Regions from separate parts of the Aminobacter sp. J44 genome, predicted to be linked through region 2. Evidence: predicted binding sites of a transcription regulator. Region 2 holds the regulator's gene; each other region holds the start of a gene.
The links. Region 2 encodes PhoB, which activates phosphate uptake and scavenging genes when phosphate is short. Its sites were predicted from a motif close to TGTCATNNANCTGTCAT; they were not measured.

Region 1: the regulator PhoB is predicted to act here: its motif matches at 2,337-2,353, upstream of L610_RS01480 (YdcH family protein).
Region 3: the regulator PhoB is predicted to act here: its motif matches at 2,769-2,785, upstream of L610_RS04205 (putative 2-aminoethylphosphonate ABC transporter substrate-binding protein).

The regions. Positions count from the first base shown of each region.
Region 1 covers NZ_VLJG01000002.1:115,262-120,638, forward strand. Annotated here, with positions in the region: gene L610_RS01460 (LysE family translocator) at 1-269, opposite strand, end outside; gene L610_RS01465 (5-(carboxyamino)imidazole ribonucleotide synthase) at 340-1,419, opposite strand; gene purE (5-(carboxyamino)imidazole ribonucleotide mutase) at 1,416-1,913, opposite strand; gene L610_RS01475 (YdcH family protein) at 1,982-2,185, opposite strand; gene L610_RS01480 (YdcH family protein) at 2,417-2,593, shown strand; gene L610_RS01485 (helix-turn-helix transcriptional regulator) at 2,663-2,926, opposite strand; gene L610_RS01490 (MFS transporter) at 2,959-4,284, opposite strand; gene L610_RS01495 (LysR substrate-binding domain-containing protein) at 4,476-5,360, shown strand; gene L610_RS01500 (aspartate aminotransferase family protein) at 5,347-5,377, opposite strand, start outside.
Region 2 covers NZ_VLJG01000002.1:14,679-20,055, forward strand. Annotated here, with positions in the region: gene pstA (phosphate ABC transporter permease PstA) at 1-879, shown strand, start outside; gene pstB (phosphate ABC transporter ATP-binding protein PstB) at 915-1,754, shown strand; gene phoU (phosphate signaling complex protein PhoU) at 1,766-2,473, shown strand; gene phoB (phosphate regulon transcriptional regulator PhoB) at 2,490-3,179, shown strand; RNA gene ssrS (6S RNA) at 3,217-3,373, opposite strand; gene L610_RS00995 (MoxR family ATPase) at 3,539-4,372, shown strand; gene L610_RS01000 (GNAT family N-acetyltransferase) at 4,376-4,822, shown strand; gene L610_RS01005 (VWA domain-containing protein) at 4,825-5,377, shown strand, end outside.
Region 3 covers NZ_VLJG01000007.1:97,538-102,914, forward strand. Annotated here, with positions in the region: gene L610_RS04180 (YafY family protein) at 1-77, shown strand, start outside; gene L610_RS04185 (DUF1013 domain-containing protein) at 81-770, opposite strand; gene L610_RS04190 (GFA family protein) at 899-1,321, opposite strand; gene L610_RS04195 (NAD(P)H-quinone oxidoreductase) at 1,335-2,330, opposite strand; gene L610_RS04200 (DUF1192 domain-containing protein) at 2,413-2,604, shown strand; gene L610_RS04205 (putative 2-aminoethylphosphonate ABC transporter substrate-binding protein) at 2,947-3,975, shown strand; gene L610_RS04210 (putative 2-aminoethylphosphonate ABC transporter ATP-binding protein) at 4,163-5,290, shown strand; gene L610_RS04215 (putative 2-aminoethylphosphonate ABC transporter permease subunit) at 5,287-5,377, shown strand, end outside.

The DNA.
Region 1 (5,377 bases), 100 kb from region 2:
AGCTTGATGCCGAGATAGACGAGATAGGCGGCGCCGATCCACTTCAGCACCGTGAACAGCGTCGCCGATGTGGCAAGCAGCGCGCCGACGCCGAGCATCGAGGCGGTCATGGCGGTGAAATCACCGAGTGCGACGCCGGCAACGGTCGCGGAAGCCACGCGCCGGCCATGGCTCAGGGCATAGGAGACAACGAGAAGGATGGTCGGGCCCGGTATGGCCAGCATGATCGCCGACGCCACCGCAAATGCAGCCCAGGTTTCAAACGACATCTGCACCTCCTGGGAGAAACAGGAGCTGCAGCAAGCCACGAATGGTGGGGCCGTGCAAGGACCGCGCCTGTCAGCCCCGGTTGATGCGGGTGAAGTGGCCCATCTTGCGGCCCGGTCGCGCCTCGGCCTTGCCGTAGAGGTGCAGCACCAGGTCAGGTTCCGCGAGCAGCTGCGGCGTGCGCAGGATATCGTCGCCGATCAGGTTCTCCATCACGCAGTCGCTGTGGCGACGCGGATCGCCGAGCGGCAAGCCCGCGACGGCACGGATATGCTGCTCGAACTGCGAGATCGCGCAGGCCGCCTCCGTCCAGTGGCCGGAATTGTGCACGCGCGGCGCGATTTCGTTGGCGAGCACCGAGCCGTCAGGCAGCACGAACAGTTCGACGCCGATGACGCCGACATAGTCGAGCCCTGCGAGGATCTTCCTCGCCACCTCGCGCGCAGCCTCGGCGGTTGCATCGCTGATCGACGCGGGAACGGTCGAGGTGTGCAGGATGCCGTTGCGATGGACGTTCTCGGCCGGATCGTAGGCCTCTACGTGTCCATCCTTGCTCCGGGCGGCGATGACCGAAATCTCGCGCTCGAACGGCACCAGCGATTCGAGGATCAGTGGCACCGATCCCATCGCCACATAGGCGTCCTTCGCGTCCTCGGCGGTCGCGTTGCGGAATAGGCGCTGACCCTTGCCGTCATAACCGAGGCGGCGGGTCTTGAGGATGCCGTTGCCGCCAAAGGCTTCAAGCCCAGCAATAAGATCCTCGTCGCTGTCGACCTTGACGAACTTTGCCGTCGCAATGTCCATCGCATTGAGCGTGGTCTTTTCGGTTACACGGTCCTGCGCGGCCTCAAGCGCGGCAGGCGGCGGGAACACTGGCACCTTCGCGTTCAGCGCGATTGCGGCTTCGACCGGGACGTTCTCAAATTCGTAGGTGACGACGGCGCAGTCCTTCGCGAGAGCCACCAGCGCGTCAGCGTCGTCATAAGGCGCGACGAGGTGCTCGTTAGCGGTCTGCGCGGCGGGGCAGTCGTCCTGCGGCTCGAGAATGATCGTGCGATAGCCGAGGCGCGCCGCGGCGATCGAGAGCATCCGGCCAAGCTGGCCGCCGCCGACGATGCCGATCGTCGAGCCGAGGGGAAGAGGAGAGGTCATGCTTCGTCCGTCGGAAATTCTGCGACCTTGTCGGTCTGGGCAGCACGCCAGGCATCGAGCCGTTCGGCCACCGCCGCGTCGTGAAGGGCAAGAACGGCAGCCGCGAGCAGCGCCGCGTTGATGGCGCCGGCCTTGCCGATCGCCACCGTGCCGACCGGGATGCCGCCCGGCATCTGCACGATCGACAGCAGCGAATCCTGACCCGAAAGCGCCTTGGATTCGACCGGCACGCCGAACACCGGCAGCGGAGTCATGGCAGCGGTCATGCCGGGCAGATGGGCAGCACCGCCGGCGCCGGCGATGATGACTTTGAAGCCCTTTGCCTTGGCGGTGGTGGCGAAATCATACAGCCGCTGCGGCGTGCGGTGCGCCGAAACTATGCGGCTTTCATGCGAGATCCCGAGGGCGGTGAGCGTTTCCGACGCGTGACGCATCGTCGCCCAGTCGGACTGGCTCCCCATGATGATTGCGACGTCTGCGGGGCTGCTGGCCATGGTCGGTACTCCATTCGGGACCGCCGCCGATTAACGCAATCGGGCCCCTGCCGCAAGCTGCGGGCGCGTCAGGCTATGATGTCCGGGATGATGCGATCTTCGAGTTCCTGCAGCCGGTCCTTCAGGGCCAGCTTCTTCTTCTTCATACGCTGGATCTGCAGCGCATCACAGCCAACGGCCATCATCGCATTGATCGCAGCGTCGAAGTCGGAATGTTCCTGTTTGAGCTTGGCGAACTCGAGACGAAGAGAGGCCTGTTCCTGATCCGACATACCAATCCGAGTGCTGCTTAGACTGCGACGCCCATAAAGGGAGGAAGATTCGACGCATCCTTGCATCGACCATGGCTAAACATAGCACAAGTCAGGACGCGGCGAAATGACACCAAGAGGCATTCGACAGGACACATTTTAGGTGGCAGACTGTCTTTGTGCCGTCATGAAACACAACGGCCACTGATGGCCCTGATGGCACGTACGAGGAACCAGAAGGGAGAGCCTAATATGTCTCTTGCATCCCACCTTGCTGAGCTGGAACGAAAGCACGGCGACCTCGAACGTCAAATCGATGAGGCGCTGAATCAGCCCTCGTTCGATACCATCGAGCTTACCAAGCTCAAGCGCCGCAAGCTGGCACTCAAGGACGAGATCAGGAAACTCCAGGCTCCGACGCAGCACTGAGGCGCTGGGCAGAATTCCGAAAATCGATTTGTGCTCTGCCGACGGCGCCCGCGCCGTCGGTTTCGTTTTTTACTCCTGCCAGAACTGGTCCAGCCAAAGATTGAGCTTCACGAAGCCGGGTTCACTGATCTCGTAGACGCGTCTGGTGCCTTGCGAGCGCACGGAAACGAGCCCGCTGTCGAGCAGTATCTTCAGGTGCTGCGACACGGCCGGGCGCGAGACGGGAAGCCCGCTCGCCAGTTGGTTGACGGTCTTCGGTCCCCGCCTGAGCTCCTCAAGCAGGTAACGCCTGTTCGTGTCGGCGATCGCCGTGAACGCGTCGGGCTGGCCCATGGCCGGAAATCCTAGACTTCCCTTGCGGAAACTCAAGTCTCCGCGTCGGCCGGGTGGGTCTCCTCCGGTTCAGCTTCAGGTACCGCCTCAGGCCTGGGTTGCTCCTCCGCCGGCGCGGCCGCATCCGCATCGGCGCGCGGATCGAGTAGCGTCGACTGCGGCGTGCCGATCCGGTCGGACGGCAGCGTCAGGAACGCCTCGCGATCCTCGATCGGAACCGGCGCGCGCAGGCGGACACGCAGCAGCGAGTAGGCGCCGAGCGCAAGGTGCGGCGCAGCGGTTGCCAGGAACAGGCCTTCCGGGCGCATCTCGCCCATTAGCGCAGCGCCGAGCAGCGGGCCGATCATCGTCCCGAAGCCGTAGAGGAACAACAGGCCGCCGGACACCTTCACGAAATCCTCGGGCTTCGCGTGGTCGTTCGCATGCGCAACCGCGATCGAATAGAGCGTGTAGGCAAGCCCGCCATAAAGTCCCGTAATGATCAGGATGGGAGCCAACTCCCTCGGCATGAACAGGAACATCACGAGGCCGCACAGCGCAGCGCCAAACGAGGCCGCGGCCAGCACGTAGCGTCTGTCGGTGCGGTCGGAGGCACGCCCGACCGGAACCTGCGCCAGCGCGCCGAAGAGAACCACGAGGCTCATCATCAGCGCCACATTTCCGGAGGCAAGGCCTGCACGCGCACCGTAAACCGCGCCAAGCGTGCCCCACGCGCCGTTGGCGACGCCCACCAGCAGGCAGCCGACCGCCGCGACCGGCGAATTCTTATAGAGGCCCGGAACGTCGAGCTTGACGTCGGCGAGCGGCTGCGGGCTCGCGGCCGAGGACACGGCGGTCGGGATCACCGAGGCACAGAAAAAGATGCCGACGATGAGGAAGAGGTCCGCGGTTGCCACGTCAAACACCGCCACCAGCATCTGCCCACCCATGATCGAGGCGTAGGTGACCATCATGTAGAGGCCGAACACCCGTCCGCGGTTTTCGTTGGTCGCCTTCTCGTTGAGCCAGCTCTCGATCACCATGAAGGCGCCGGCCATGGCAAAGCCGGTTCCCGCGCGCAGCACGATCCACGCTGTTTCGTTGATCCAGATGCCGGTCATCAGCGCGATCATCGCCGCCGACGCCGCCAGCGCGCTGAAGGACCGGATATGCCCGACTTTTCGCACCAGCCGCGGAATGAAGTAGCAGCCCGCAACGAAACCGCCCGCCCACGCTGTGCCGAGCAGGCCGAGGGAGGCGGTCGAAAAGCCTTCGGCCTGGCCGCGCAACGGCAGGACAAGCCCGTGCAGGCCGGATGCGGCCAGCAGGAAGGCTGTGCCGCTCAGCAGGGAAAAGATGGCGCGGTAGGTCGTGAACATCGGCAGGCTCCGTGCGCCCATCTTCCTTGAGATTCGCACATCAGGGTGAATCGGCAGCGCCGTTTTGTCCACTGACCGCGACAATTAGATGACACGCGGATCAAACGCGTACTATCATCTTTTCTCGGCGTCCCTACCGGTTGCATTTGCTGAACTTATGCATAGGCTGACGTTCGGGAAGGGGCCATGTCATGCGTTACGTTCAGCTTCGCGCATTCCATTATGTTGCCATCTGCGGAGGGTTCTCCCGGGCGGCAGAGGCGATGTTCCTCACGCAGCCGGCGGTGTCCGACCAGGTGCGCAAGCTGGAGGAGGAATACGACGTCCTCCTGTTCAACCGGCACAAGAAGCAGGTGACGCTGACAGAGACCGGCCAGCGGCTGCTGGAGATCACCCGGCGAATGTTCGACATCGAGCAGCAGGCGCTGGAGCTTTTGTCGGAATCGAGGGCGCTGCGCTCAGGCACGCTGCGCATCGTGGCTGATGCCGCGCACCACATGCTGCATATCCTGGCCCGCTTTCGCGAGGTTTATCCCGGCATCTCGATCTCGTTGCAGTCCGGCAATACGGAGACCGTCATCTCCAGCCTCTACAGCTACGAAGCAGACATCGGCGTGCTGGGCGGCCTGCCATCCGGCCGCGACTTCGAGGTCGTGCGCCTGAACTCAACGCCGATCGTCGCCTTCGTGGCAACCAGCCACCACCTCGCCGACCGCACCTCGCTGACCTTCGAGGATCTTGCAAAAGAGCCGCTCGTCATGCGCGAACGCGGCTCGAAGACGCGGCAGAAGCTGGAGGAGCGCGCGGCCGAACTCGGAATCGAACTCAAGCCGGCTATCGAGGCGGAGGGCCGCGAGGCCGTCCGCGAGATCGTCGCGTCCGGCGGCGGCATCGGCTTCGTCTCCTCGGCCGAGTTCGGTCAGGAGGGACGGCTGGTGCGCATTCCGATCGAAGGACCGGAAATGCTGATGGACGAGGCGCTGATCTGCCTGCGCGAGCGCGCCGGCGGCAAGCTCGTCAGCGCCTTCCTCGAGATCGCTCGCGCAATGACGGAGGCCGAAGCTATCCGGCCATGATGGCGCGCTCGACGATG
Region 2 (5,377 bases):
CAGGTCAGCCTGCTAGCCTCGGCCAATGCCGACAACTGGCTGAAGGGCAACATCGACCGCGCACTGCCCGATGCGCAGCAACAGCTGCGCGAGCCGGCACGCGCGCTTGCCGACCAGCTCAAGGCCGAGGGGAAAATCCGCAACGCCTTTGCCTGGCACATCTTCACCAATGTCGACTCGCGGTCGGCTCCGGCTTCCGCCGGCCTTGCCGGAGCCTTCGTCGGCTCGCTCTACATGATGCTGGTGGTGATCGTGCTTGCCGTGCCGATCGGCGTCATGAGCGCAGTCTATCTGGAAGAGTTCGCGCCGAAGAACCGGTTCACCGACCTCATTGAGGTCAACATCAACAACCTCGCCGCCGTGCCGTCGATCGTCTTCGGCCTGCTGGGCGCTGCCGTCTTCATCAACTATTTCCGTCTGCCGCTGTCGGCACCGCTCGTCGGCGGACTGGTGCTGTCGCTGATGACACTTCCCACCATCATCATCGCCACGCGCTCGGCGTTGCGCGCCGTGCCGCCGTCGCTGCGCCAGGCAGCCCTCGGCCTCGGCGCGTCGAAGACGCAGACCGTGTTTCACCACGTCCTGCCCGTCACCTATCCCGGCATGCTCACCGCCACCATCATCGGTGTCGCACAGGCGCTTGGCGAAACGGCACCGCTGCTGCTGATCGGCATGAACGCCTTCGTCGCGCAGGTACCGGCTACCCCTCTCGACCAATCGTCAGCCCTGCCCGTGCAGATCTTCCTCTGGCAGGGCAACGAGAACCGCAACTTCTTCGAAGCGCGCACATCAGCCGCCATCATCGTCCTGCTCGGGCTGATGCTGACGCTCAACGCCATCGCGATCTTCCTGCGCTCGCGGCTGGAGAAACGCACATGACAGAGAACACTCGCTTGGAGGCGACCGAAATGAACATGCCTGCCGCAACCATCCTCGCCCGCTCGGACCTCTACCACATGCCGTCAACGACGGTCCGCACGCCCGATGCCGAACCGCGCTCCGCAAAGGTTATCGCGCGCAACGTCAGCGTCTTCTACGGTCCGAAGCAGGCGCTGTTCGACGTGTCGATTGACATTCCGGAAAAGTCCGTCACCGCCTTCATCGGCCCGTCGGGCTGCGGCAAGTCGACCTTCCTGCGCTGCCTCAACCGCATGAACGACACGATCGACGGCTGCCGCGTGAGCGGACAGATCGCACTCGACGGCAGCGACATCTTCGCCCCCTCGCTCGATGTCGTCGAGCTGCGCGCTCGCGTCGGCATGGTGTTCCAGAAGCCGAACCCGTTCCCGAAGTCCATCTACGAAAACGTCGCCTACGGCCCGCGCATCCACGGTCTGGCCCGCTCGAAGGCCGACCTCGATGAGATCGTCGCATCAAGCCTACAGAAGGCGAGCCTCTGGAACGAGGTGAAGGACCGGCTCCACGAGCCCGGCACCGGCCTTTCGGGCGGCCAGCAGCAGCGCCTCTGCATCGCCCGCGCCATTGCGGTCTCGCCGGAAGTGATCCTGATGGACGAGCCCTGCTCGGCTCTCGACCCCATCGCCACTGCCCGCATCGAGGAACTGATCGACGAGCTGAAGCAGAATTTTACGATCGTCATCGTCACCCACTCGATGCAGCAGGCCGCGCGCGTGTCGCAACGCACCGCTTTCTTCCATCTCGGCAACCTGGTCGAAGAAGGTCCGACTGACCTGATCTTCACCAGCCCCGGCGAGAAGCGGACGCAGGACTACATCACCGGCAGGTTCGGCTGAGGAGCCAATTCATGGCAGCCCATATCGTTACCTCCTTCGACGAAGAACTCGGCAACATCGACCGCCTGATCCGCGAGATGGGCGACCTTGCGCACACGATGGTCACGGATGCCACCCGCGCGCTGTTCGACAGCGATTCGGTGCTCGCCCTACGCGTGGTTTCCGCAGACGCCGTGATGGATGCCCACCAGCGCGCGCTCGACGAACGCGCGATCACCATCATCGCCAAACGCCAGCCGATGGCTCAGGATCTGCGCGTCGTCGTCGGCGCACTCCGCATGGCGGCCGACTTCGAGCGCATCGGCGACCTCGCCAAGAACATTGCCAAGCGGGTCAGCGCCGTCAGCGAAGGCGTCACGCCAAAGAGCCTGTCGCATTCGATCGACGTCATGGCGAAGCTGGTGATGGAACAGATCGACGAGGTCGTCGCGGCCTATGCGGCGCGCAATGCCGGCCGGCTGGAGGCGCTGCGTATCGACGATGAACAGATCGACATCCAGTACACCGCCGTCTTCCGCGAGCTCTTGACCTATATGATGGAAGACCCGCGCAACATCACGGCTTGCACGCATCTGCTCTTCTGCGCGAAGAACCTCGAACGCATCGGCGATCACGTCACCAACATCGCCGAAAACGCCTACTATATCGCCACAGGCCGCCAGCTGCCGCTGAACCGGCCGAAGACCGACGAGACCACAATTGCGCCAGACCCTGCCTGAGAAGGAGAGCCGGCTGATGATTGCACCGAAGATCATGGTGGTCGAAGACGAGGAGGCGCTCGGCATCCTGCTGCGCTACAACCTTGAGGCCGAGGGCTATCAGGTCGAGGTCGTCACGCGCGGTGACGAGGCGGAGATGCGGCTGCGCGAGCATGTGCCGGATCTGCTGGTGCTCGACTGGATGGTGCCGGCCGTCTCCGGCATCGAGCTCTGCCGTCGCCTGCGCCTGCGGCCCGAAACCGAGCGGCTGCCGGTCATCATGCTGACGGCCCGCGGCGAGGAGAGCGACCGCGTACGCGGCCTTTCAACCGGCGCCGACGACTATCTCGTCAAGCCGTTCTCTACGCCTGAATTCATCGCCCGCGTGCGCGCGCTGCTGCGCCGGGCAAAGCCCGAAGTCCTGTCGTCCGTGCTCAAGGTTGGCGACATCGTACTCGACCGCGAGACGCACCGCGTCCACCGCGGCGACACCGAAATCAGGCTCGGGCCGACCGAATTCCGCCTGCTCGAATTCATGATGCGTCATCCCGGCCGCGTCTTCTCGCGCAGCCAGTTACTCGACAATGTCTGGGGGGAGACGATCTACATCGATGAGCGCACCGTCGACGTTCATGTCGGGCGGCTGCGCAAGGCGGTGAACCGCGACGGCGAGACCGACATCATCCGCACCATCCGCGGCGCGGGCTATGCCATGCAGGAAGGCTGAGCCGCGCGCGGCGCTTCAATCAGTCTGTCAGGGAAAGTGGCGATCCACGACGACCGATGGCGCGGTTGATCCCGGTGGCCTACAAAGTAGGTGGGCGCCATATATCCGAGCCCACGGGCCCGGACAGGGACAGCTCCCTAAGGATCAATAAGGCCCCGGGGAAATGCTGCTCCTGTCGAGAAGCGCAGACCGCCGTTGCCTATATAGTCGCGCCCGCCCTGCCGCGCCAGTGACAGAACCGAAAATTGACCGAACATCGCGGCGACCCATCTGCAACCCGCTACCTGAGTACAGCCTCCTTGCCTCGGCGGGGCATGGCCCCTAGGTTCGGGCAACGACATTCTGAGGAACGACATCGCATGCGCTTTGAAGGAACGGCTTCCTACGTCGCCGACAAGGACCTGATGGTTGCGGTCAACGCCGCGATTGCCCTCGAACGCCCGCTGCTGGTCAAGGGCGAGCCAGGCACCGGCAAGACCGAGCTTGCGCGCCAGATCGCAGCCGCGCTCGGCCTGGAACTGATCGAGTGGAACGTGAAGTCCACCACTCGCGCGCAGCAGGGTTTGTACGAGTACGACGCTGTCTCCCGGCTGCGCGACAGCCAGCTGGGCGACGAGCGCTTCAACGACATTCGCAACTACATTCGCCGCGGCAAGCTGTGGGAAGCCTTCACTTCCGAGAAGAAGGTGGTGCTGCTGATCGACGAGATCGACAAGGCCGACATCGAGTTCCCGAACGACCTTCTGCAGGAACTCGACCGCATGGAGTTCCACGTCTACGAGACCGGAGAAACGATCCGTGCGGTCAACCGGCCCATCGTCATCATCACCTCGAACAACGAGAAGGAGCTGCCCGACGCCTTCCTTCGCCGCTGCTTCTTCCACTACATCCGCTTCCCGGACATGGAGACGCTGCAGAAGATCGTCGACGTCCACTATCCAGGCATTAAGCAGGAGCTGGTGCGCGCCGCCCTTACCCAGTTCTACGAGATCCGCGAGGTGCCGGGCCTGAAGAAGAAACCCTCGACTTCCGAGGCGCTCGACTGGATCCGCCTGCTGGTCGCCGACGACATTTCGCCGGAAGACCTGCGCGGCGATGCCAGGAACGCACTGCCGCGCCTGCACGGCGCGCTGCTCAAGAACGAGCAGGACGTTCATCTCTTCGAACGCCTGGCGTTCATGTCGCGGAGATAACCGATGGCCGAAGTCGTCATCCGTCCGCTGGAAAAGACCGATCATTCGGAGTGGAGGCGGCTCTGGACAGCCTATCTCACCTTCTACCAGAGCGAGGTGAGCGAGACGGTCTACGAGACCACCTGGCAGCGGCTGTTCACTGATGGCGAATTCGAGCCCTGCGGCTTCATTGCCCTGGTCGATGGCAAGGCAGTCGGCCTCGTCCACTACCTCTTCCATCGCTCCAGCTGGTCGATGGAAGGCAACTGCTACCTGCAGGACCTGTTCACCGACGGGGAGGCTCGTGGCAAAGGCGTGGGCGCGGCACTCATCGAGGCCGTGCGCAAGGCGGCAGCAGAGCGCGGCGTGACCAACGTCTACTGGATGACGCACGAAACCAACGCCACGGCCCGCCGGCTCTACGACCGCGTTGCTCGCCGCACCGGATTCATCGAATACGACCTGTCCTGACCATGTTCCTCCCCTTCTTCCTCGAGCTCAAGGCAGCCAAGGTTCCGGTGTCGCTCCGCGAATACCTGTCGCTGCTCGAGGGCATGAAGGCGGGGCTGGTCGACTATGACGTCGAAGGCTTTTACTACCTGGCGCGATCGGCGCTGGTGAAGGACGAGCGCTACATCGACCGCTTCGATCAGGTCTTCTCGCATGTCTTCAAGGGGCTCGATGCGCTTTCCGGCGAAGGCGGCATCGACCCCGCCAACCTGCCCGAGGAATGGCTGCGCAAGCTCGCCGAAAAGCACCTCACCGAAGAGGAGAAGAAGCTGGTTGAAGCCCTCGGCGGCTTCGAGAAGCTGATGGAGACGCTGCGGCAGCGGCTGGAGGAGCAGAAGGGCCGCCATCAGGGCGGCTCGAAGTGGATCGGCACCGCCGGCACCTCGCCCTTCGGCGCCTATGGCTACAATCCGGAAGGCGTGCGCATCGGGCAGGCGGAAAGCCGCCACCGCCGCGCGGTGAAGGTTTGGGACAAGCGCGAGTTCCGCAATTTTGACGACACGGTCGAGCTCGGCA
Region 3 (5,377 bases), on a different contig from region 2:
GCCGGACGTTCCGGCCCGAGAGGGGCAAGCAACTTGCCGATTTCTACCGCTGCTGGGAAGCGCGCGGCAACGCGTGAGGATTACTCCTCGTCTTCGTCCTCGTCCTGACGGGTCGACTTCAGCGAGGACAGCTTCGCGAAGACGGCATCTGCGTCCAGTTCTTCGTCTTCCTGGTTCTCGTTGATGTCGAGATCTTCCGTCATCGAGGCGGGCAGCAGGGTGTCGCCGGTCGGCGGTGCCGGCGGCAGGCCGCGCGACGCACGCTGGACTTCGAGATCAAGGTCGATCTGCGAGCACAGGCCAAGCGTGACCGGATCCATCGGAACCAGGTTGGCCGAGTTCCAGTGGCTGCGGTTGCGGATCTGCTCGATCGTAGACTTGGTCGTGCCGACGAGGCGCGAGATCTGCGCGTCCTTGAGCTCCGGATGGTTCTTGACCAGCCACAGGATCGCGTTCGGGCGGTCCTGGCGCTTCGACAGTGGCGTGTAGCGCGGCGTGCGGCGCTTCGACTCCGGCACGCGAACCTTCGGGTCGGACAGCTTGAGGCGGTAGTTCGTGTCCGCTTCGCCGCGGGCAATCTCCTCACGCGTCAGCTGACCGGTGATGATCGGATCGAGACCCTTGATGCCCTGCGCGGCTTCACCATCGGCGATAGCCTTGACCTCAAGCGGATGCAGCTTGCAGAAGGTGGCGATCTGGTCGAACGACAGTGCCGTGTTGTCAACCAGCCAGACGGCGGTCGCCTTCGGCATCAGCAGTGTGTTGGCCATAGGATAAATCCTCTCGTTCGCCCGCGTCCCTGTCGCGGGCGGTGGCAAGCCACCAATTTATGGGAAATCAGTGACGCATATAGCGGCATTTTGTTCCGTCCGCAACGAAAAGCGGCAGAAAAGCCGAGTTACCCGTCGTTACGCACAAAGTGCAGCGTTCCGGCTATGCGCGGGCCCTTTTGCTCCTTGTCGTCGGCCGGGTGGTTGATCCCGTCTATGACCAGTACTTCCTCGAAATCGAACGGGCTTATGCCTTCCAGGCACGCGACATTGACGCCGTACTCATTCTGGTTCGAACGACGAAGGTGATGGGTGTAGATGCCGCACTGCGAGCAGAAATAGTGCTGCGCGGTGCCGGTGTTGAAGGTGTAGGTGGATAGCTGCTCAGCCCCCTCGACGATCTCGAACTCGTCGCGAGCCGCACCCACGGCGATCGCCCCGCGCATGCGGCACAGCGAGCAGTTGCAACGGCGCGCGCTGGCAAGACCGTTCTTGAGTTTCGTGCGGAAGCGCACCGCACCGCAGTGGCACGCGCCGTTGTAGGTGGTCATTGCTTCTTTCCTCTCAGAATACGTCGAGCACGATCTTGCCGATGTGCTCGCCTTCCTCCATGCGCTCGTGCGCGCGCCAGGCCTCGGTGAGCGGGAAGATCATGTCCATGACCGGCTGCACCTTGCGGGCGGCAAGCAGCGGCCAGACCTTCGCCTCGAGTTCGGCGGCGATCTTCGCCTTGAACTCGACCGAGCGGGGCCGCAGCGTCGAGCCGGTATGGGTGAGGCGCTTGACCATCAGCCGCGAGATGTCGGCGGTGGCCTTGGCACCGCCAAGCGTGGCGATCTGGACGATGCGGCCCTCGACGGCGGCGGCGTGGTAGTTGCGGTCGACATAATCGCCACCAACCATGTCGAGGATTACCTCGACGCCCTTGCCGCCGGTCTCCTCCTTGACGACGCGGACGAAATCTTCCTCCCGGTAGTTGATGGCGCGGGTGGCGCCGAGGCTGACGCAGGCGAGGCACTTCTCCTCGCTCCCCGCCGTTGTGAAGACCCGCGCGCCGAAGGCGTTGGCGAGCTGGATCGCGGTGGTGCCGATGCCGGACGAGCCGCCGTGGACGAGAAAGTCCTCGCCCGCCTTCAGCCCGCCGCGCTGGAAGACGTTGTGCCAGACGGTGAAGAAGGTCTCCGGGATTGCTGCCGCTTCGGTGAAAGTAAATCCGTGCGGGATCGGCAGCGCATTGGTTTCGTGGACGACGACATATTCGGCATAGCCGCCGCCAGCCGTGAGTGCAGCAACACCGTCGCCGACGCGCCAGCGGGTGACGCCGTTGCCGACCGCAGCGACTTCACCAGCGGCTTCCAGACCCGGAAGGTCGGATGCGCCGGGCGGCGGCGGGTAGGCGCCCTTGCGCTGCAGGACGTCCGGCCGGTTGACGCCGGCGGCGCGGACCCGGATCAGGATCTCGCCTTCGCCCGGCTGCGGCACCGGCCGCCGTTCGGGCTTCAGCACCAACGGGTTGCCCGGCTCGCTGATGGCAATCGCGGTCATCACCTCGGGAATCATCTCTGCCACCTCATCCCTGCGTTTCCTTCATTGTGGTCCTTATGTAGACTTGTTTCCGCCAGGGCAATTGAAGGAGTTCAAAATGGCACTGTTCGATGATGAACCCTTGAGGCCGAAGAAGGTCCACGAGATCGGGCAGGACCTTTCATTGCTCTCGGTAGATGAACTGCGCGAGCGCATCGAACAGCTCAAGGCGGAGGTGAAGCGCCTCGAAGCAGAGCTTGTCAGCAAGGGAAGCAGCAGGCTCGCCGCGGAGTCCTTGTTCCGACGCTGATCGGCAAGATCAGTATATAAGGTAGACTTTCAGGTGCATTAAAATTATCGATTATTCAAATGTCTGGGTTGCACCTACGGTCGGAAAGACAAGGCTCGGTCGAAGGAAGTTGGATGCCGGAAATGAACAGGTCCGCATGGTATGGCTCTGTCGCTGGCAATCGCCTTCACACGGCCGTCATCTACACACATCAAGGAGAGTGAAAAGACTTTGGCCGTCGGTCAGATGGGAGGCCGACGCGCTGACGTGTAACAGGACACATCGGAGCGCAGTGATGCGCAAAACGACAAGGGCATGGCCGTCGCATGGAACCGGCGGCGTAAAGAAGAGGGAGCACTACGCATGAGATCACTGTTTAAGGCCGGTCTTGCGGCCGCCGTTGCGCTTGCAGTCACCGGCATGGCCGAGGCGCAGCAGCGCACACCACTCACGATTTACACCGCAGTCGAAAACGACCAGCTTGAGCCGTTCAAGCAGGCGATCGAAGCTGCCGTGCCGGAAGTCGAGGTCGTCTGGGTCCGCGACTCCACCGGCGTCATCACCGCCCGTTTCCTTGCCGAGGCAGAGAATCCCCAGGCCGACATGGTGCTCGGCCTCGCACTGTCGAGCCTGCTGATGTTCGACGAAAAGGGCCTGCTCGAAAGCTACAAGCCGGCCGCCCAGGATGGCCTGCGCGAAAAGTTCCGCGACCGTCGCGACGCCCCGACCTGGACCGGGATGGACGCCTATGTCGGCGTCGTCTGCTTCAACAGCGCCGAAGCTGAGGGCGCAGGCATCGCGCAGCCGACCTCGTGGAAGGATCTGCTGAAGCCCGAGTTCAAGGACAAGATCGTCATGCCGCACCCGGCCTCGTCCGGCACCGGCTACCTGATGGTGGGCGGCTGGCTGCAGATGATGGGCGAGGAAGAGGGCTGGAAGTTCATGGACGGCCTGCATGAGAACATTGCGGCCTACCTCCACTCCGGTTCGGCTCCTTGCGTCCAGGCTGCCCGCGGCGAGCGCGTCGCTGGTATCGCCCTCGACATGCGCGGCGTCTACGAGCGTTCGCAGGGCGCGCCGCTGGAGATCGTCGTTCCGGAAGAAGGCTCCGGCTGGGAAATGGAAGCGACGGCGATCGTGAAGGGCTCGAAGAACCTCGATCTCGCTAAGAAGGTCGCGGACTGGGGCGCCTCGAAGGAAGCCAACGAGGTCTACTCGCAGACTTATGCAGTCGTTGCTCATCCTGAGGTGCAGAACACTCCGGACGGCTATCCGGAGAACATGGAAGCGAAGCTGATCGACAACGACTTCGCCTGGATGGCTGCGAACCGCGAGCGCATCCTCGCCGAGTGGAGCAAGCGCTACGAGTCCAAGGCGGCTCCGAAGAACTGACGGACCGGTCCGTCCCGCGGGCAGCCTCCGGGCTGCCTGCTGCTCCGGCCCCACACGGGGGCGAGCCAACGCCAGCCGCCTCTCCTTCGTGCCACCCCGATGCGGTTGTTCGAAGTGACCTGCGGCGCGGGCTAGGCGCTCAAAATGCGCCTTTCCTCGGAACTATCGTGCCCGTCAGGAGAGAAGTTTGAATATCCCGTCCAAAGACCCCAGTGTTCGCTCCTCGTCGCTGCGAGTTCGCGGCCTTTTCAAGAGGTTCGGCGCCTTTACGGCGCTGCATGGCATCGACCTCGATGTGGCGAGCGGAGAGTTTGTCTGCTTCCTTGGCCCCTCGGGCTGCGGGAAGACGACGCTGCTGCGGGCCATTGCCGGCCTCGACCGGCAGGATCAAGGCAGTATCGAGATCGGCGGAGTCGATGTCTCCAATGCGCCGCCTTCCGAACGGGATTTCGGCATCGTCTTCCAGTCCTATGCGCTGTTCCCGAACCTGACAGTCGCCGACAACATCGCCTATGGCCTCGTCAACCGCCGCACGCCGCGGGCCGAGATCGAAACGCGCGTTTCCTCGTTGCTCGCGCTTGTTGGCCTGCCCGACCAGGGCAAGAAATTTCCGATCCAGCTTTCCGGCGGCCAGCAGCAGCGCGTGGCGCTCGCCCGTGCGCTCGCAACCTCGCCGGGCCTGCTCCTTCTCGATGAGCCGCTGTCGGCACTCGATGCGCGCGTGCGTTTGCACCTTCGCGAGCAGATCTGCGACCTGCAGCGGCGCCTTGGCGTGACCACTATCATGGTGACGCACGACCAGGAAGAGGCGCTCACCATGGCCGACCGCATCGTGGTGATGAACCACGGTGTCATCGAGCAGATCGGCACGCCCAACGAGATCTACCGCCGGCCGGCGACCGCCTTCGTGGCAGATTTCGTCGGCAAGATGAACTTCTTCCACGGCACGCTGTTCGAGAAGGGCAAGGTCAGCTTCGCGGGCATCAACGTCGCGTGCGACGACTGCCGCGGCTTCTTGCCCGGCAGTCCGGTTTCGGTTGGTCTGCGCCCCGAAGAGGTGCGCGTGCGCAACGTCAGCCCCGATGACGTCAACGCACTGCACGCCGAGGTCGAGGAGCTCGAATTCATGGGCGCGTTCTGCCGCGCCAAGCTCGGAATTGCCGGCGTGAAGACGCCGCTCTTTGCCGATTTCTCCGCCAACCTGATGCGCGACCTCGCGGTCGAGCGCGGCCAGAAAATCTGGGTGGCGCTGCCGCCCGAGGCGCTGCGCGTCTTCCCGAACGGTGAGGCGCATGCGCAGGAGGTCGCGGCATGAGCATCGCCGCGTCGCCTGAACATGCCACGGCGGTTGCCGCACGTCCGGCACGCCGCCTCCTCAGCGAGGAGCGGATAGCAAACGGCC